3 regions of the Streptomyces sp. NPDC007189 genome follow, and region 1 is predicted to be linked to each of the others. Evidence: riboswitches for the same ligand, from Rfam matches in the RefSeq annotation. Region 1 holds a riboswitch; each other region holds the start of a gene.

Region 1 (6,258 bases):
GATGGGCCCACGACACCGCGGACCGCTGCGACCAGGCAGTCCGAAGGGGTGCAGATGCGGCGCGATGGTGGAGGGGTCTGATGACTCAGGGGGCCGGTCAGGGACCCGAAGTGGAGCGGACGACGACGCTGCGCGACTTCCGGGTACCTGCGTACGTCCACGAGACCGGTCCGTACGTCCGCACCGCCCACCCGGGCGACACCGCGCCGCCCGCCGACGAGGCGTACCCCGACGGCTACACGCCCACCCAGCGCGACCTGCCCGTCATCAACCGGGCGGAGACCCACCCGGTCACCACCGCCGAGACGGCCCCTGCCGCCCCGGCCCCGCAGCCCGCGACGGGTCCCGGCCCGCTGTACGTCGTCGGGGACGTCCACGGCTACCTCGACGAACTGGTGGCCGCACTCCAGGAGCAGGGGCTGATCGACGCCTCCGGCCAGTGGTGCGCCGGCACCGCCCGGCTGTGGTTCCTCGGCGACTTCACCGACCGCGGACCCGACGGGATCGGCGTCATCGACCTCGTGATGCGGCTGTCCGCCGAGGCCGCGGCGGCCGGCGGCTACTGCAAGGCACTCATGGGCAACCACGAACTGCTGCTGCTCGGCGCGAAGCGGTTCGGCGACACCCCCGTCAACTCCGGTGCGGGCACCGCCACCTTCCAGGCGGCCTGGCTGCTCAACGGCGGCCAGAAGACCGACATGGACCGCCTGCAGGACCACCACCTGCAGTGGATGGCCCGCCTCGACGCCGTCGAGGAGGTCGACGGCTATCTGCTGGTGCACTCGGACACCACCGCCTACCTCGACTACGGCGACTCCATCGAGGCGGTCAACGACACCGTCCGCGAGACGCTCACCCGCAACGACGCGGACGAGTGCTGGGATCTGTTCCGCAAGTTCACCAAGCGGTTCTCCTTCCGCGACGAGGGCGGCGCCGACGCCGTGCGCTCCCTCCTCGATACGTACGGCGGCACCCGCATCGTTCACGGCCACAGCCCGATTCCCTACCTGCTCGGCGAGGTCGGCTCCGAGGACGGCGAGGAGAGCACCGGCCCGGTCGTGGAGGGACCGCACGTCTACGCCGACGGGCTCGCCATCGCGATGGACGGCGGAGTGACCATGGCCGGAAAGCTGCTGGTGCGGCAACTTCCCCTGGCCACCTGACCGTTCGGCCGAGCGGCGCCCCCGGCCGCGTATCCACAGGCCGGTGGGGCAATTTCCGGCAACCCCCTGTCTCCGTGTGCCGTCACGGCTCTACCATCGGCTTATCCGTAGCAGGCTCCCCTCCGTTTCTGCCCGACGGCTCGCCGGCGTGCGAGCCCCAAGCCCTACGGAGCATCGGGGGATGCACATGAACAGCGTTCCGCAGCACCTGCAGAACGAGGACCGCCAGGAATTCGAGCGGCTCCTCGATGAGGCGCTGCGCTCCGCGCCACAGCGGCCGGAACTGGCCGCTGTCGGACAGCGACTCAATCCCGAACAACTGCGCACCATGGCGCTCAACGCCACCGCCCTGATAACGGCCGCCGCGGCGGCCGAATACGAGCACTATGTGAAGATCCGCCAGGAGCTTCGCCAGCCCGCGATGGCCCCCGCGGCCGCCGGTGACCCCAGTGCCACCGACCAGAGTTCGGCCACGGCCGGGCTCGTCACCTCCCCCGGCGAGACGGCCGAGAGCACCGGCGCGGGCGCCGTCGCGGTCATCGCCGTACTGGCTCCCGTCCTCTCCGGCACCGCCGCGGCGATCTTCCTCCTCGTCGGCTACATCCTGAAGACACTGAGCCCCGGACAGGCCTTCGCCGGGACCATGCTCACCGCCGGCTGGGTGTTCGGCGCGGTGACCGCGGCCGCGATCCTCGTGGCCGCGGTCGGACTGCTCCTCACCGCCCTGCGCAACGGCAGCTCGGACCAGGCCCGGGCGCTCGACGCGGCGCACCGGGAACTGGACCGCGCCAGAGAGGCCTGGCGTCAGGCCCTGCTGGACCGCGGCATCGTGCCGTTCCTGACGGAGGCGCTCGCCGAGCCCGGACCGGTCACGCACCGCACGACCCCGCCCGCCCCGCGCGGCCGTATGCCCCGCCTGGGATACGACCGCCCCGGCTTCAGCAGCCCCGACGACGGCACCGCATCCGGCCGGCCGAGCTTCAGCAGCCCCGACTACACGAGCCCGGACTTCGGCGGCCCGGAGCACCAGCCCGAGTGATCCCGCAGCAGCACCCGGACGGCATGGGGCCCGACCGGGCGGCGGGCCGAGCGGCAACCGGTGTGGCGCCGCCACCCCGGTCAGCCGCCGTCCCCGCAGCTCCTCGACCGCACCGGCCGCCTCAACGGACGTTCCGGCGCGGCGAGTTCGCTCCTCCCGGTCAGTCGGCGATCGGCAGATACACCCTGTTCCCGCTCGCCGCGAACTCCTTCGACTTCTGCGCCATGCCCTCCTCGATCTCGGTCTGGCTGCTGCCGTGCTCGCGGCGGATGTCCTGCGAGATCTTCATGCTGCAGAACTTCGGGCCGCACATGGAGCAGAAGTGGGCCGTCTTGGCGGGCTCGGCCGGCAGGGTCTCGTCGTGGAACTCGCGGGCCGTGTCCGGGTCCAGGGCGAGATTGAACTGGTCCTCCCACCGGAACTCGAAGCGGGCGTCGGACAGTGCGTCGTCCCACTCCTGGGCGCCCGGGTGCCCCTTGGCGAGATCGGCCGCGTGTGCGGCGATCTTGTACGTGATGACGCCGGTCTTGACGTCGTCGCGGTTGGGCAGGCCCAGGTGCTCCTTGGGCGTGACGTAGCAGAGCATCGCCGTGCCCCACCAGGCGATCATCGCGGCGCCGATGCCGGAGGTGATGTGGTCGTACGCCGGCGCGATGTCCGTGGTCAGCGGGCCGAGCGTATAGAACGGAGCTTCATCGCAGATCTCCTGCTGAAGGTCGATGTTCTCCTTGATCTTGTGCATCGGGACGTGTCCCGGGCCCTCGATCATGGTCTGTACGTTGAAACGCCTGGCGATCCGGTTGAGTTCCCCAAGAGTTCGCAATTCCGCGAACTGAGCCTCGTCGTTGGCGTCCGCGATCGAACCCGGCCTGAGGCCGTCGCCCAGCGAGTAGGTGACGTCGTAGGCGGCGAGGATCTCGCAGAGTTCCTCGAAGTTCTCGTACAGGAACGATTCCTTGTGATGCGCCAGGCACCAGGCGGCCATGATCGAGCCACCGCGCGAGACGATGCCCGTCTTGCGGTTGGCGGTCAGCGGCACGAACGGCAGCCGGACGCCCGCGTGGACCGTCATGTAGTCCACACCCTGCTCGGCCTGCTCGATGACCGTGTCCTTGTAGATCTCCCAGGTCAGTTCCTCGGCCTTGCCGTCGACCTTCTCCAGGGCCTGGTAGAGCGGCACCGTGCCGATGGGGACGGGGGAGTTGCGCAGCACCCACTCGCGGGTGGTGTGGATGTTGCGGCCGGTGGACAGGTCCATGACCGTGTCGGCGCCCCAGCGGGTCGCCCAGGTCATCTTCTCCACCTCCTCCTCGATGGAGGAAGTCACCGCGGAGTTGCCGATGTTGGCGTTGACCTTCACCAGGAACCGCTTGCCGATGATCATCGGCTCGATCTCGGGGTGGTTGACGTTGGCGGGCAGTACGGCCCGGCCTGCCGCGATCTCCTCGCGGACCACCTCGGGAGAGACGTTCTCCCGGATGGCCACGAACTCCATCTCCGGGGTGATCTCACCCCGGCGGGCGTAGGCGAGCTGCGTCACCGCTTCGCCACCCCGGCCCCGGCGCGGCTGGCGCGGCCGTCCGGGGAAGACGGCGTCCAGGTTGCGGAGCCCGCCGCGCGGCGAGGTGTGCTTGATCCCGTCGTCCTCGGGACGGACGGGACGGCCCGCGTACTCCTCGGTGTCGCCGCGGGCGATGATCCAGTTCTCGCGCAGCGGCGGCAGGCCCCTGCGGACATCGGTGTCGACGAGTGGATCGGTGTACGGGCCCGACGTGTCGTACAGCGTGACCGACTGCCCGTTGGTGAGGTGCACCTGACGGACCGGCACGTGCATGTCGGGGCGCGAACCCTCGACATACGCCTTGTGCCAGCCGATGGACTTCCGGGCCTCCTGGGACGTCTCGTCCTGAACGGAGGCAGGCGTGCGTGCGTCCTTGTTGGTCATGAGACCTACTCCCTACGCCGGCATTACCCGGTAACAGGTTCGGCGGTCGACGCAGCGGTTTCCGTCTGCCGGTGTTTCCTGAGGAACATGGCATGTTCCACGTGAAACATCGCGTGTACGGAGGTCAGCGCCCTCTCAGCCCGGTGCTCCGAGCTCCCGCGTGTGCAAAGGTGCCTCCACGCTAGCGTCATGTGTGGCGCGATGAACAGTGGGCCCCCTGCCGTTCTTGCAATGATCGGGCGGTGACCAGCATGGAGCAGTACCCGTATCGGCCGCCCGGGCCGCCTCGCAGAGGCGGCCCGGGACAGCACGAGGACCACATGCCCGACGGCCACGTGCCCGACGGCCATGGGTACGGCGGCCATGAGTACGACGGCCATGAGTACGACGGCCGTACGGCCGAGACCAGGAGCTTCAGCGCTGACCATGGGCGCGGTCATCGCCAGGGCCACGCGCACCGTGACGAGCACGGAAGCGGGCATGGCCAGGGACAAGGACAGGGACACGGGCACGGGCACAGTCACAGCCATGGGCCCGCCGCCCCCGTCTCCCAGCACCTGCGCAAGGTCATCGCCGCGATCCTGATCCCGTTCACCGCGGCGGTCGCGGTCGGCCTGCTGGTGCTCTGGCCCGGGGGCGCCCCACCGCACAAACGCACCGGCGTCGGCTTCGACCGCGAGACACAACAGGCCACGGTCACCAGGGTCGTCGAGGTGAGCTGCCGATCGGTCAACGCCTCCGGTGACACCCCGACCGGAGACACCTCCACGGCCGAGGGCACCTCGGCGCAGCAACAGGCGAACGGGACCTGCAAGAAGGCGACCGTCCGGGTCGACACCGGCAAGGACAAGGGCCGTACGTTCACCGAGATCGTCCAGCCGGACCAGACCCGGCAGCTGCACCAGGGCGAGAAGGTCGTGGTCGCCTATGAGCCCTCGGCACCGAGAGACCTGCAGTACTCGGTGGCCGATGTGAACCGGCAGTTCCCCATGACGCTGCTCGCCGCGATCTTCGCCCTCGCCGTCGTGATCGTCGGCAGGCTGCGCGGGGTGATGGCGCTCGTCGCGCTGGCCGTGAGCTTCCTGGTGCTGACCCTGTTCATCCTGCCCGCGATCCTCCAGGGCTCGAACCCGCTGCTCGTGGCGGTGGTCGGGGCGAGCGCCATCATGCTGATCGCCCTGTACATGTGCCACGGCCTGTCGGCCCGGACGTCCGTGGCGGTGCTCGGCACGCTGGTCTCCCTGTCGCTGATCGGCGTGCTCGGCTCCCTGTTCATCGGCTGGGCCGCGCTGACCGGCAACACGGACGACAACACCGGCCTGATCCACGGCCTGTATCCGTCGATCGACATGAGCGGTCTGCTGCTGGCCGGCGTCATCATCGGTTCGCTCGGTGTGCTGGACGACGTCACCGTGACCCAGACGTCGGCCGTGTGGGAGCTGCACGAGGCCAACCCCACGATGGGCTGGCGCGGGCTGTACCGTGCGGGCATCCGCATCGGCCGCGACCACATCGCGTCCGTGGTCAACACCCTCGTCCTCGCCTACGCAGGTGCCGCCCTGCCGTTGCTGCTGCTGTTCTCGATCGCACAGAGCAGCGTCGGGACGGTGGCCGACAGCGAGCTGGTGGCCGAGGAGATCGTGCGCACGCTGGTGGGCTCCATCGGCCTGGTCGCCTCGGTCCCGGTCACCACCGCGCTCGCCGCTCTGGTGGTCGCCGCCGACCGCCCCGGCCCGAGCACGCCGGCACCGGCCGGGGTCCCGCCCGTCCCGGCGCGGGGCGGGCGGGGACGACGCCGGAAGCGGTGAAGCGGTTGACTCAGCGTCGGATGCCGTGTCGTCGGCCTGGCCCGCAACACAGCCGCGAAGAAGCGTTCCTGCACCGTCCCACGCGGCACGGCGGGGCACTTTCTGCCTCCGCCGCCGTAACGCTTCAGCCGGCGCTCTGCTCCTCGGCCAGGATGCGGTCCAGGGCCTCTTCCAGATGGGCGTCGAAGTCGGCCAGCGCCCCCTCCTGACCGAGCGGCACGAGCTTGTCCGTGCGGTCCAGGAAGGCCACGAGCGGCGGCGCCGAGGAGCGGAACAGGGCCTGGTCGCCACCCACCTGGAGCC
Region 2 (6,258 bases), on a different contig from region 1:
TTCCGCTCGCCCTTGGGGGTCTTCGGCGCCGAGAACTCGAAGGAGTACGTCGTCTTGCCGCTGGCGAGGATGTCGCGCACGGTGCGTGCGCGATCAGTCCTGGTGGAGGGGGTTCCGAGGGCCATACGGGCAGGTTAGCCAGGGGCGGGCGGTCCCCCAACCGGAGGACGGGGATTTGCCCGAATTGCCGAGTTGCTGTCCATCCCTTGGACAAAACCCCGGACAACGGTGCCGCTGGACCTGCCGCAGCCGCTGCTAGAACTGCCGGAGCCGCTTCGCGAACTCGGCCGCGGCCGCTCCCGGGTCGTCGGCCTCGGTGATCGCACGGACCACGACCACCCGGCGGCCGCCCGCGTCCAGCACCTCGTCGAGGTTGGTCAGGTCGATCCCGCCGATCGCGAACCAGGGGCGGTCGGTGGCCAGACCGGCCGTGTACCGGACCAGGCCGAGGCCGGGCGCGTGCCGGCCGGGCTTGGTGGGGGTGGGCCAGCAGGGGCCGGTGCAGAAGTAGTCCACGCCCTCCTGCGCGGCGGCCGCCGCGGCCTCGGGCTCGGCGTGCGTGGAGCGGCCGATCAGCACCTCGTCGCCGAGGATGGCGCGGGCGGCCGGGACCGGCAGGTCGCCCTGGCCGAGGTGCAGGACGTCGGCGCGGGCCGCGTGGGCGACGTCCGCGCGGTCGTTCACCGCGAGCAGCTTGCCGTGCCGGGCGCAGGCGTCCGCGAAGACCTCCAGGTGCGTCAGCTCCTCGGCGGCCTCCGTGCCCTTGTCGCGCAGCTGCACGATGTCGACGCCGCCGGCCAGGACCGCGTCCAGGAACTCGGGGAGGTCGCCCTGGCGGGTGCGCGCGTCCGTGCACAGGTACAGACGGGCGTCGGCGAGCGCGGCGCGCGCGGTGTCGGACATACGTGGGTCCCCCTGATCGGTGTCCCTGGCTGGTGTCACGGGTGGCGTACGGGCGCTGCGGCCCGCACGCCACCCCTTGTGGTGCGGGTCGGCTCAGACGGCGAGCGCCTGGGCGCGGCGCTTCACCTCCGTGCCGCGATTCTCGCTCAGGGCCTGCGCGGGGGTGCCGGGCAGGGTGTCGTCGGGGGTGAAGAGCCACTCGATCATCTCTTCGACCGTGAAGCCGTCGTCCCGCAGGAGCGTCAGGGTGCCGGACAGGCCCTTGACGACCTTGTCCCCGTCGATGAAGGCGGCGGGGACGTGCAGCGCCCGGTTCTCACCGCGGCGGACGGCGATGAGCTGGCCCTCCTTGACCAGCTGCCGCACGCGCGTCACCTCCACGCCGAGCCTTTCGGCGATGTCGGGGAGGGTGAGCCAGGCGGGGACGAGAGCATCGATCTTTGCGTCAATCTCGGTCACGGCACCAGGGTAGGCGCTCCGCCGGTTCGGTCGCGATGCGTCATGCCGGGTTGTGTCGCCGGGCGGGCCGGGCGTGGCGGCGGCCGGTCGCTCCCCCGCGGCGGCACGGCGGAACAACCCCGCGCCCCTTTCGGGGCAGCGCCGGTCACTCGGCCTTCGCGTCCTTCAGCGGCTTGCCGGGGTCGGCCAGGGCCGCCGCGTCCATGCGGGCGCCCGCCTCGATCAGTCTCCGCCCCTGGGCGAGATCACGCGGTCGGCCCACGGCCAGCAGGGCCACCAGGCGGTCCTCGCACAGCCAGCACACCGTCCAGGCCGGGCCCGCCGGGTCGCCGCGCCAGATCAGCCGGTCGGCGGCGGGGTGGTGGCCGGCGTACTGGACGAAGCGGCCGAACTGCTCGGACCAGAAGTACGGCACCGGGTCGTAGGCCGCCGGGGTCTCGCCGAGGATGTTCGCGGCGACCGTGCGCGGGCCCTGCAGGGCGTTGTCCCAGTGGTGGACCATCAGCCGTTCGCCGTAGCGGCCGGAGGGGAAGGAGGCGCAGTCGCCGACGGCGTACACATCGGGCACGGACGTGCACAGCCGGGCGTCGGCGAGGACGTCCCCGTGCGGGCCCAGTTCGACGCCGGAGCCGGCCAGCCAGGCGGTGGCGGGGCGGGCGCCGATGCCGACGACGACGGCGTCCGCGGGCAGCCGGGTGCCGTCGGCGAGGAGCACCGCGCCGGGCTCGACGCGCTCCACGCGCGCGTGCGTGCGCAGTTCGGCGCCCGCGTCGGCGTACCAGGCGGCCATGGGGGCGGCGACCTCGGCGGGCAGAGCGCCGGCGAGCGGCCGGCCGGCGGCCTCCACGACGGTCACCGCGCACCCGGCCTCCCGGGCGGCCGTGGCGAACTCGGCGCCGATCCAGCCGGCCCCGACCACCACGATCTCGTGCTGCCGGGCCAGCACCGGCCGCAGCCGTTCGGCGTCGTCCAGGGTGCGCAGCAGATGCACGCCGGGCACGCCCTCGGTGCCCGGCAGGGTGACCGGCTCGGCGCCGGTGGCGAGGACGAGGACGTCGTACGGCACCGGGCCCTGCTCGGTGTCCAGCTCCCGCTCGGCGGGGCGCAGGCCCAGCACCTCGCAGCCGAGCCGCAGCTCGACCCCGAGGGAGTCGAAGTCCACGTCGAAGGCCGAGTCCTCGGCCTTGCCGAGCAGCACGGCCTTGGACAGCGGCGGCCGGTCGTACGGCTGGTGCGGTTCGGCGCCGATCACGGTGATCACGCCCCTGAAGCCCTGCTCCCGCAGCGCGACCGCGGTCTGCACGCCGGCCATGCCCGCGCCGGCGACGACCACGCGCCGCCCCTGTGACGTGCCCTCTTGTGCTGTCTGTTCGCCCACCCGATCACCATAGACACGTGACGGAGCGTCAGTCAGCGGCCATGCCCGGTGACCTGCTCCACACCGCAGGTACCGGTGGGAGAACGCCCGGCGGCTCACCCTCCCGGGTGCCGACCGGACGGCCGCGCACGGCCGGGGCGCTCTTACGGGCGGTGCGGGCGGCGGGCTAGGGTGGCCCCCGTACACGCACTCGCGGGAGCCCGGACGCACCGGGCTGAGAGGGAGGCTGGCGGCCTCCGACCGTACGAACCTGATCCGGGTCATGCCGGCGAAGGGAGGGGCTGGACGCCCATGTCGTCACGTACGTCCGACGTCCTCGTCATCGGGGGCGGGATCATCGGCCTGGTCACGGCCTGGCGCGCGGCGCAGCGCGGGCTGGCCACGGCCGTGGTGGACCCCGAGCCCGGCGGCGGGGCCGCGCGGGTCGCGGCCGGGATGCTGGCCGCCGTCACCGAACTGCACTACGGCGAGGAGACGCTGCTCGCCCTGAACCTGGAGTCGGCCCGCCGCTACCCGCGCTTCGCGGCCGAGCTGACCGAGCTGACCGGCCACGACCTCGGCTACCGCCGCTGCGGCACCCTCGCGGTCGCGCTCGACGCCGACGACCGCGCCCACCTGCGCGAACTGCACGCGCTGCAGCAGCGCTCGGGGCTGGACGCGCAGTGGCTGTCCGGGCGGGAGTGCCGGCGCCTGGAGCCGATGCTGGCGCCCGGGGTGCGCGGCGGGCTGCGGGTCGACGGCGACCACCAGATCGACCCGCGACGGCTCGCGGCGGCTTTGGTGGCCGCGTGCGAGCGGACGGGCGTCGTCTTCCACCGCGCGTGGGCCGAGCGGCTGGACGTCACGGGCGACCGGGCGGCCGGGGTGACCACCGCCGACGGCACCGCGCTGCGCGCCGGGCAGGTGGTGCTCGCCGCCGGGAGCCTGAGCGGGCGGCTCGCGGGCGTGCCGGAGGCGCTGCTGCCGCCGGTGCGCCCGGTGAAGGGGCAGGTGCTGCGGCTCACCGTGCCGCGCCGGTACGCGCCCTTCCTCAGCCGTACCGTCCGCGCCGTGGTCCGCGGCAGCCAGGTGTACCTGGTGCCCCGGGAGAACGGCGAGCTGGTCGTCGGCGCCACCAGCGAGGAGCTGGGCTGGGACACGACCGTCACCGCGGGCGGGGTGTACGAGCTGCTGCGCGACGCCCACGAGCTGGTGCCGGGCATCACCGAGCTGCCGCTCACCGAGACCCGGGCCGGGCTGCGCCCCGGCTCCCCCGACAACGCGCCGCTGCTCGGCCCGTCCGGGCTGGACGGGCTGCTGCTGGCCACCGGGCACTACCGCAACGGGGTGCTGCTCACGCCGGTCACCGGGGATGTGATGGCACAGCTGCTGGCCGACGGCGAGCTGCCGGAAGAAGCCCGCCCGTTCACGCCGCGGCGCTTCGGCGCCCCCGTCCTCGTGGAGCAGCCCGCATGAGCATCTCGATCTCCGTCAACGGAGAGCGCCGGGAGATCGCTCCGGGCACCGCTCTCGAAGCCGTCGTACGGTCGCTGGTTCCGTCGCCGTCCGGGGTGGCCGCCGCCGTCAACGAGACCGTCGTCCCGCGCGCGCGGTGGGCCGCCACGGCGCTCGCCGAGGGCGACCGGATCGAAGTCCTCACCGCCGTCCAGGGAGGCTGAGCCATGGCCGACGATCCCTTGGTCCTCGGGGGTAGGCCCCTGTCGTCGCGGCTGATCATGGGCACGGGCGGGGCGCCCAGCCTGGACGTGCTGGAGCGGGCGCTGGCCGCCTCCGGCACGGAGCTGACGACGGTCGCGATGCGGCGGGTGGACCCCTCCGTGCACGGCTCGGTGCTGTCGGTGCTCGAGAAGCTGGGCATCGGGGTGCTGCCGAACACGGCGGGCTGCTTCACCGCGGGCGAGGCGGTGCTGACCGCGCGGCTGGCGCGGGAGGCGCTGGGCACGGATCTGATCAAGCTGGAGGTCATCGCCGACGAGCGGACGCTGCTGCCGGATCCGGTGGAGCTGCTGGAGGCGGCGGAGACGCTGGTCGACGACGGGTTCACAGTGCTGCCGTACACCAATGACGATCCCGTGCTGGCGCGGAGACTCGAGGACGTGGGGTGTGCCGCCGTCATGCCGCTGGGCTCGCCGATCGGGTCCGGGCTGGGCATCCGCAACCCGCACAACTTCCAGCTGATCGTCGAGCACGCGCGCGTGCCGGTGATCCTGGACGCGGGGGCCGGGACGGCGTCCGATGTGGCGTTCGCCATGGAGCTGGGGTGCGCCGGGGTGATGCTCGCCTCGGCGGTGACCCGGGCGCAGGAGCCGGAGACGATGGCCGCCGCGATGCGGCATGCCGTGGAAGGAGGCCGGCTGGCCCGGCTGGCCGGGCGGATCCCGCGCAGGCACTTCGCCCAGGCCTCCTCCCCCGCCGAGGGACGCGCCCGCCTGGATCCCGAGCGCCCGGCCTTCTGATCGCGGGGCCGTCACAGCTGTGCTGCATTCCGTCACCGGCGTCAGCGCACCGTGCGGCGCTGTCGGTCGCTCCTCGTAGACTCCCCTCTCGTGGATACGACCCTTCAGGACCCCCTCGTCGGCCAGGTGCTCGACGGCCGCTATCGCGTCGACGCGCGGATCGCGGTCGGCGGGATGGCCACGGTCTACCGGGCCCTGGACACCCGTCTGGACCGCGTGCTCGCGCTGAAGGTGATGCACCCGGCGCTCGCCGCGGACGGCTCGTTCGTGGAGCGGTTCATCCGGGAGGCGAAGTCGGTGGCCCGGCTGGCGCACCCGAACGTGGTGCAGGTCTTCGACCAGGGCACCGACGGGTCGTATGTGTACCTGGCGATGGAGTACGTCGCCGGGTGCACCCTGCGGGACGTGCTGCGCGAGCGGGGGGCGCTGCAGCCCCGCGCGGCGCTCGACATCCTCGAACCCGTCCTCGCCGCGCTCGGGGCGGCGCACCGGGCCGGGTTCGTGCACCGGGACATGAAGCCGGAGAACGTGCTGATAGGCGACGACGGCCGGGTCAAGGTCGCCGACTTCGGGCTCGTGCGGTCCGTGGACACCCAGACCAGCACGACCGGCGCCGTCCTCGGGACCGTGTCGTATCTCGCGCCCGAGCAGATCGAGCAGGGCAGCGCCGACGCGCGCGTCGACGTGTACGCGTGCGGTGTCGTGCTGTACGAGATGCTGACCGGCGCCAAGCCGCACGCGGGGGACTCCCCCGCGCAGGTGCTCTACAAGCACATCCACGAGGACGTGCCGCCGCCCTCGGCGCTGGTGCCCGGGCTGCCGTACGACCTGGACGAGCTGGTCGCGTCGGCGACCGCGCGCAGCCCGGAGATCCGGCCGCAGGACGCGGTGGCGCTGCTCGCCCGGACCCGCGAGGCGCGCCGGGGCCTGAGCGACGAGCAGCTGGACGCGATGCCGCCGCAGGCGGTCACGGCGGAACACGACAACGCCGGCGACCGTACGAGCGTGATCCCGCGCTCGCTGACGGTGCCCAGGCCGCTGCCGGTCGGCGACGAGGAGCCG
Region 3 (6,258 bases), on a different contig from region 1:
TGCCCAACCGGCCGAAGAGTTCCCGCAGTTCGACCACCAGGCGTTCGCGCAGCGAGCGGTCGAGCTGGCCGAGCGGCTCGTCCAGCATCAGCAGCCGGGGGCGGGGCGCCAGCGCGCGGGCGAGGGCCACGCGCTGCTGCTCGCCGCCGGAGAGGGAGGCCACGGCCCGCCGGGCGGCTCCGGGCAGCCCCACCAGGTCCAGCAACTGGGCGACCCGGGCGTCCCGTTCGCCCTTGGCCATGCCGTGCATGCGCAGCCCGAAGGCCACGTTCGCGCCGACGTCCCGCTGCGGGAAGAGCTGGTGGTCCTGGAACATCAGGCCGACGCCCCGCTTGTGCGCGGGCACGCCCGCCTGGTCCCGGCCGTCGAGCAACACCCGTCCGGCGGACAGCGGCTGCAGCCCGGCGACCGCCCGCAGCAGGGTCGACTTCCCGCTGCCGCTGGGCCCGAGCACGCACACCACCTCGTGCTCGGCGACCTGAAGGCCCACCGCGTCCAGCACGGCCAGGCCGCCCAGGCGTACGGTCGCGGCGTCGAGACTCAGCAGCATCGCAACTCCCCCGTCGGGAACTCACCTGTCCAGGCGGCGGCCACGCGTCCGGTCGGCGGCATCTAGAACTCCCCCGTCCGGTCGGTGCGCAGCCGCTCCAGGAGCAGCAGCGCGGCGGCGCACACCACCATGAGGATGGTCGAAAGGGCCATCGCCTGGCCGTAGTTGAGGTCGCCGGGGCGGCTGAGCAGCCGGGCCACGGCGACCGGGAGCGTCGGGTTGTCGGGCCGGGCGATGAACACGGTCGCGCCGAACTCGCCGAGCGAGACGGCGAACGCGAACCCGGCCGCGACCAGCAGCGCCCTGCGCACCATCGGCAGGTCCACCTCGCGCCACACCCGCCAGGACGAGGCCCCGAGCACAGCGGCGGCCTCCCGCAGCCGTACGTCCACCGCGCGCAGCACGGGCAGCATGGTCCGTACGACGAAGGGGGCGCCGACCAGCGCCTGGGCGAGCGGCACCAGGATCCAGGACTGGCGCAGGTCCAGCGGCGGCTTGTCGAGGGCGATCAGGAAGCCGAAGCCGACGGTCACGGCGGAGACGCCGAGCGGCAGCATCAGCAGCGCGTCGAAGCCCCGCACCAGGCGTCCGGCGTCCCGCCGGGCGAGCGCGGCGGCGGCGAGAGCGCCGATCACCACCGCGATGGCCGTGGCGGCGACGGCGTACTGGAGGGACGTCCACACCGCGTGGACCGGCGCCACCAGGAACGTACCGCCGTCGGCGTCGGTGAGCGCCCGGTAGTAGCCGAAGCCCGGCGCGTCGAGGGAGCGCTGGACGAGGACGCCGAGGGGCAGCACCAGGAGCAGGACGACGGTGCCGAGGACGAGGGCGAGCAGCGCCCACTGCCCGGCGCCGCGCGGCCGGCGGGCGGTCACCGCCGGGTCCACCAGCCGCAGGGCGGTCTCCCGGCGCCGTACGGTCCAGGCGTGCACGGCGAGGATCGCGCCGACGGCGGCGAACTGGACGAGGGTGAGGACGGCGGCCGTGGACAGGTCGAAGACCTCGGAGGTCTGCCGGTAGATCTCCACTTCGAGGGTGGAGAAGGTGGGGCCGCCGAGGATCTGGACGATGCCGAAGGAGGTGAAGCAGAACAGGAACACCATCAGCGCGGCGGCGGCCACGGCGGGCGCGAGCGCGGGGAGGGTGACCTTGCGCCAGGCGCCGAGCGGCGAGGCGCCCAGCATGCGGGCGGCCTCCTCCTGCCGGGGGTCGAGCTGGGACCACAGCCCGCCCACGGTCCGTACGACGACCGCGTAGTTGAAGAAGACGTGGGCCAGCAGGATGGCCCAGACCGTGGTGTCCAGCCGTACGCCCCACAGGTCGTCGAGCAGCCCGCCGTGCCCGACGAGGGCGAGGAACGCGCTGCCGGCGACGACGGTCGGCAGCACGAACGGCACGGTGACCACGGCCCGCAGCACCTGCCGGCCCGGGAAGTCGAGGCGGGCGAAGACGTAGGCGGCGGGCAGCGCGAGCAGCAGGGTGAGCGCGGTGGAGGCGAGCGCCTGCCAGGTGGTGAACCACAGCACGTGGCGGATGTCCGACTGCGTCACCACGTCCGCGAGCCGCCCCCACCGCCAGGCGCCGTCCGCCTTCAGCCCGCGCGCGACGATCGCGGCGACGGGCCAGGCGAAGAACAGCGCGAAGAACGCGACGGGCAGGGCCATCAGCCCCAGCCGCGCCGCGTACCTCCGCCGGGGCCCGGCTACTTCAGTACGAGCGAGGTCCACGACTTGACCCACTGGTCACGGTTGGCGGCGATTTTGCCGGAGGCCATGGTCTCGGGGTGCTGGGCGGCCTTGCCGTACTCGGTGAACTCGGCGGGCACCTTGGCGCCCTGCACCACCGGGTAGACGAACATGTTCAGCGGCATGTCCTCCTGGAACTCCTTGGAGACCAGGAAGTCGATGAACGCCTTGGCGCCCTTGGGGTTCTGCGCGTTGCTCAGCAGCCCGGCGAACTCGATCTGCCGGAAGCAGGTGCCGTACGACACCCCGGTCGGGGCGGTGCTGGGGCGCTTCTTGGCGTAGATCACCTCGGCGGGCGGCGAGGAGGCGTACGACACGACGAGCGGCCGGTCGCCGCCGGCCTTCTTCCCCTCCGAGGAGCCGGAGAACTCCTGGTAGTAGGCCTGCTCCCAGCCGTCGACGACCTTCACGCCGTTGGCCTTGAGCTTCTTCCAGTACCCCTGCCAGTTGTCGTCGCCGAACTGCGCGGCGCTGCCGAGCAGGAAGCCGAGGCCGGGCGAGGAGGTGGCGGCGTTCTCGGTGACGAGGAGGTTCTTGTACTGGGGCTTGGCGAGGTCGGCGAAGGACTGCGGCGGGGTGAGGTGGTGATCGGCGAAGTACTTCTTGTCGTAGTTGACGCAGATGTCGCCGTAGTCGACGGGCGTGACCCGGTGCTTGTCCTTGTCGAGCTGGTACGGGGCGCCGACCTTGTCCAGGCCCTTGGCGGTGTACGGCTGGAAGAGGCCGTTGTCGAGGGCGCGGGAGAGCAGGGTGTTGTCGATGCCGAAGAAGACGTCGCCCTGCGGGTTGTCCTTGGTCAGGATCGCCTTGTTGACGGCCTGCCCGGCGTCGCCGTCCTTGAGGACCTTGACCTTGTACCCGGTCTTCTTCTCGAAGTCGGCGAGCACGTTCTTGGACACGGCCCACGAGTCGTGGCTGACCAGGGTCACGGTCTTGGAGTCGGCGGCGCTCTTGGCGTGCGTCGAGCCGCACGCGGACAGACCGATGAGGCCGAGGCCGACCGCGACGGCCACGAGGGTCTTGTTCTGCACTGGTTGTCCTCCTGGGGTTGGCCAGGAAGAGACGCGGCCCCACCCGGGGAATCCGGGCAGGGCGCAACAGCTTGAGTGATGACCGAACTTCCTACCCAGAATGACCTGGGCGAGGTTCAGAGGGTCTGCGGCCCTGTCCGCCGCACTCTCAGCGCTGTGGCGCTCCCCTGTCGGAATATGAAGATGTGATGGGACGGTGGCCAGATTACCGCTCGGTGGCCGCCAGCTGACCACAGGCCCCGTCGATCTCCTGTCCCCGGGTGTCCCGGACGGTGACCGGCACACCGTGGGCGGCGATGGCCTCCACGAAGGCCTTCTCGTCCTCGGGCCGCGAGGCGGTCCACTTCGAGCCCGGCGTCGGGTTCAGCGGGATGAGGTTGACGTGCACGGGCCGGCCCTTGAGTAGCCGCCCGAGCCGGTCGCCCCGCCAGGCCTGATCGTTGATGTCGCGGATGAGCGCGTACTCGATCGACAGCCGGCGCCCGGACTTCTCGACGTACTCGAACCCGGCGTCCAGCACCTCGCGCACCTTCCAGCGGGTGTTGACGGGGACGAGGGTGTCGCGCAGCTCGTCGTCGGGGGCGTGCAGGGAGATCGCGAGCCGGCACTTGAAGCCCTCGTCGGCGAACCGGTGGATGGCCGGCACCAGCCCGACGGTGGACACGGTGATCCCGCGCTGCGAGAGCCCGAGCCCGTCCGGGGCGGGGTCGGTGAGCGCCCGGATCGCGCCCACGACCCGCTTGTAGTTGGCGAGCGGCTCACCCATGCCCATGAACACGATGTTGGAGAGCCGGGCAGGGCCCCCGGGCACTTCCCCGTCCCGCAGCGCCCGCATCCCGTCCACGATCTGGTGGACGATCTCGGCGGTGGACAGATTCCGGTCGAGACCCGCCTGCCCGGTCGCACAGAACGGGCAGTTCATGCCACACCCGGCCTGCGAGCTGATGCACATGGTGACCCGGTCCGGGTACCGCATCAGCACGGACTCCACGAGGGTCCCGTCGAACAGCCGCCACAGCGTCTTGCGGGTGGCCCCCTGGTCGGTCGACAGATGCCGGACGACGGTCATCAGCTCCGGGAACAGCGCCTCGCGCAGCTTGTCCCGCGAGCCGGCGGGGATGTCCGTCCACTGCTCGGGGTCGTGCGCGTACCGCGCGAAGTAGTGCTGCGCGAGCTGCTTGGCACGAAACGGCTTCTCACCGATCTCGGCCACCGCGTCCTTGCGCTCCGCGGGCGTGAGATCGGCAAGATGCCGCGGCGGCGTCTTGGCACCGCGCGGCACGACGAAAGTGAGTTCTCCGGGCTTGGGCATGGTGGTACCAGTGTCGCAGATCCACTTGGGTGGCCTGGGGCACGGCTGTCGCTCGCTACGACTGTCATGGGTGCTACGTATGAAAACCCCGAAGCGCCGGCGACCGATGACCTCTCCGGTGAACTGAGCCCTCCAGAGGCAGGGCCGCGACGGTTGCCGCCCATTGATGCTGGCCCTGGGCGGGCCGAACGAGAGTGATCCGGCGCGGCGCGTGGCAGGGGTGCTGTCGGGGATGAGCAAGGGACACGGCAAAAGTGGGCGGCGGCTTCCGTTCTACTGGTGGGAGGCACCCGGGGGGAGCGCGGGCGCGACGTGCGCAGTCCGCCCCTCCGTGGCAGCGGTTTTCCTGGCCTGCGTGAACATCGCAGGAGTTCCTTCCAGCGGCCCGAGGGCCGGGTGTGCGGCTTGCTGGCGTCCTGTGCAGTGTCCGGCATCGATTTCCCTGGTAGCCGGGATCCGTCAGCGGGGGTGGGACGCTGAGCGGGTCATCCCGACTGGGTGACCGGGCAGATGCCCACCTCACCGCGGGTCAGCGGCGGCTGCTCCGGCGCCTGCCGCGGATGAGGTGCTGGGCCACGAGGTGCCCCGACCCGGCGCCGAGGCCGGGGCCGGGGTGGGTCGAGGCGCCGATGTGCCACAAGCCGGGTACAGGTGTGGCGTGCCGGGCCGCGCCCGGTAGGGGGCGCCACAGCAGGGCCTGGTCGAGTTCGGTCGAGCCGCCGTAGGGGTCGCCGTTGACCGCGTTCCGATTGTGCGCCATCAGGTCCGACGGTGTGACGGCGTCCCAGGCGAGCAGCTTCTCCGGCAGGTCGGGCGCGTGAAGCGCGATCCTGGCCAGGACCCGTTGGACGTATCCCTCGGTCAGCTCCTTCGTCCAGTGGCCGTGGGCGTCCAGTTCGCCCGCCGCGTCGCCGCTCGGCTTGTAGGGCCGTTCCTGGAGCTGGGTCCACAAGGTGGCGGCGCCGTCGGGCACGCGTGAAGGGTCCAGGACATACTGCTGGCCGACGACCAGTGTGGGCCTGCGCGGCAGCAGCCCCGCCTCGGCCTCCGCGCACGCGATCGCGGTGCTCGCGGACCCGTCGCTGAGATGGACCAGCGGTATGCCGGCCAGGCGCGCATCGCGCCAGCCGAGCGGGGCGGAGAGGGCGACGTGGAGCTGCATCGCAGCGCGTCCGTACCGGAAGCGCAGGGCCTCGTCGCGGATGGCGGGCGGGACGGGCGCGTCCTGTGGCAGAAGCTCGCCGTACAGCGCGGTCGGGGTTACCGAGACCAGGACGGCGTGGCGGGCCCGGATGGTTTCGCCGTCGGTGGCCACGCCCATGACCCGGCCGCCTGTGATAAGCAGCCGCTCCGCCGACTGCCCCGTGGAGACGTGCACCCCGAGCTCGTCGAGCAGTGCCTCGAAGGCGCGGACGAAGTTCTGGGCGCCGCCCGCCACCACGGGCATGCCGAAACCGTGCAGGGTCGTGGCCATGACAGGCAGCGTCAGACCGCCCAAGGCGTGGTCAGGAGACAGTCCGGCGTGCAGCAGCCAGGGGATCCACAGCACATCAGGCTCGTCGCCGCGGAAGGCGCCGCGGCAGTAGGAGCGGCCGCTGGTCATGGTGGCCCGCAACCACT

The links. Region 1 has a riboswitch for thiamine pyrophosphate ahead of thiC (phosphomethylpyrimidine synthase ThiC). Riboswitches for the same ligand answer to the same signal wherever they lie in the genome.
Region 2: it holds a riboswitch for thiamine pyrophosphate, as region 1 does, so the genes downstream of both, thiO (glycine oxidase ThiO) here and thiC (phosphomethylpyrimidine synthase ThiC) in region 1, are expected to answer to the same signal.
Region 3: it holds a riboswitch for thiamine pyrophosphate, as region 1 does, so the genes downstream of both, AB0950_RS20520 (thiamine ABC transporter substrate-binding protein) here and thiC (phosphomethylpyrimidine synthase ThiC) in region 1, are expected to answer to the same signal.

Annotation. Positions count from the first base shown of each region.
Region 1 covers NZ_JBEYEY010000007.1:188,590-194,847, reverse strand. Annotated here, with positions in the region: gene AB0950_RS16995 (metallophosphoesterase) at 81-1,163, shown strand; gene AB0950_RS16990 (hypothetical protein) at 1,345-2,202, shown strand; gene thiC (phosphomethylpyrimidine synthase ThiC) at 2,363-4,147, opposite strand; TPP riboswitch at 4,140-4,317, opposite strand; gene AB0950_RS16980 (YibE/F family protein) at 4,390-5,955, shown strand; gene AB0950_RS16975 (SsgA family sporulation/cell division regulator) at 6,080-6,258, opposite strand, start outside.
Region 2 covers NZ_JBEYEY010000006.1:377,586-383,843, forward strand. Annotated here, with positions in the region: gene metF (methylenetetrahydrofolate reductase [NAD(P)H]) at 1-125, opposite strand, end outside; gene thiE (thiamine phosphate synthase) at 256-903, opposite strand; gene AB0950_RS15905 (Rv2175c family DNA-binding protein) at 997-1,362, opposite strand; gene AB0950_RS15910 (FAD-dependent oxidoreductase) at 1,508-2,740, opposite strand; TPP riboswitch at 2,923-3,034, shown strand; gene thiO (glycine oxidase ThiO) at 3,032-4,195, shown strand; gene thiS (sulfur carrier protein ThiS) at 4,198-4,398, shown strand; gene AB0950_RS15925 (thiazole synthase) at 4,402-5,196, shown strand; gene pknB (Stk1 family PASTA domain-containing Ser/Thr kinase) at 5,287-6,258, shown strand, end outside.
Region 3 covers NZ_JBEYEY010000009.1:213,445-219,702, reverse strand. Annotated here, with positions in the region: gene AB0950_RS20530 (ABC transporter ATP-binding protein) at 1-550, opposite strand, end outside; gene AB0950_RS20525 (iron ABC transporter permease) at 613-2,214, opposite strand; gene AB0950_RS20520 (thiamine ABC transporter substrate-binding protein) at 2,253-3,326, opposite strand; TPP riboswitch at 3,397-3,505, opposite strand; gene rlmN (23S rRNA (adenine(2503)-C(2))-methyltransferase RlmN) at 3,532-4,638, opposite strand; gene AB0950_RS20510 (DUF6416 domain-containing protein) at 4,805-5,140, shown strand; gene AB0950_RS20505 (NAD(P)/FAD-dependent oxidoreductase) at 5,168-6,258, opposite strand, start outside.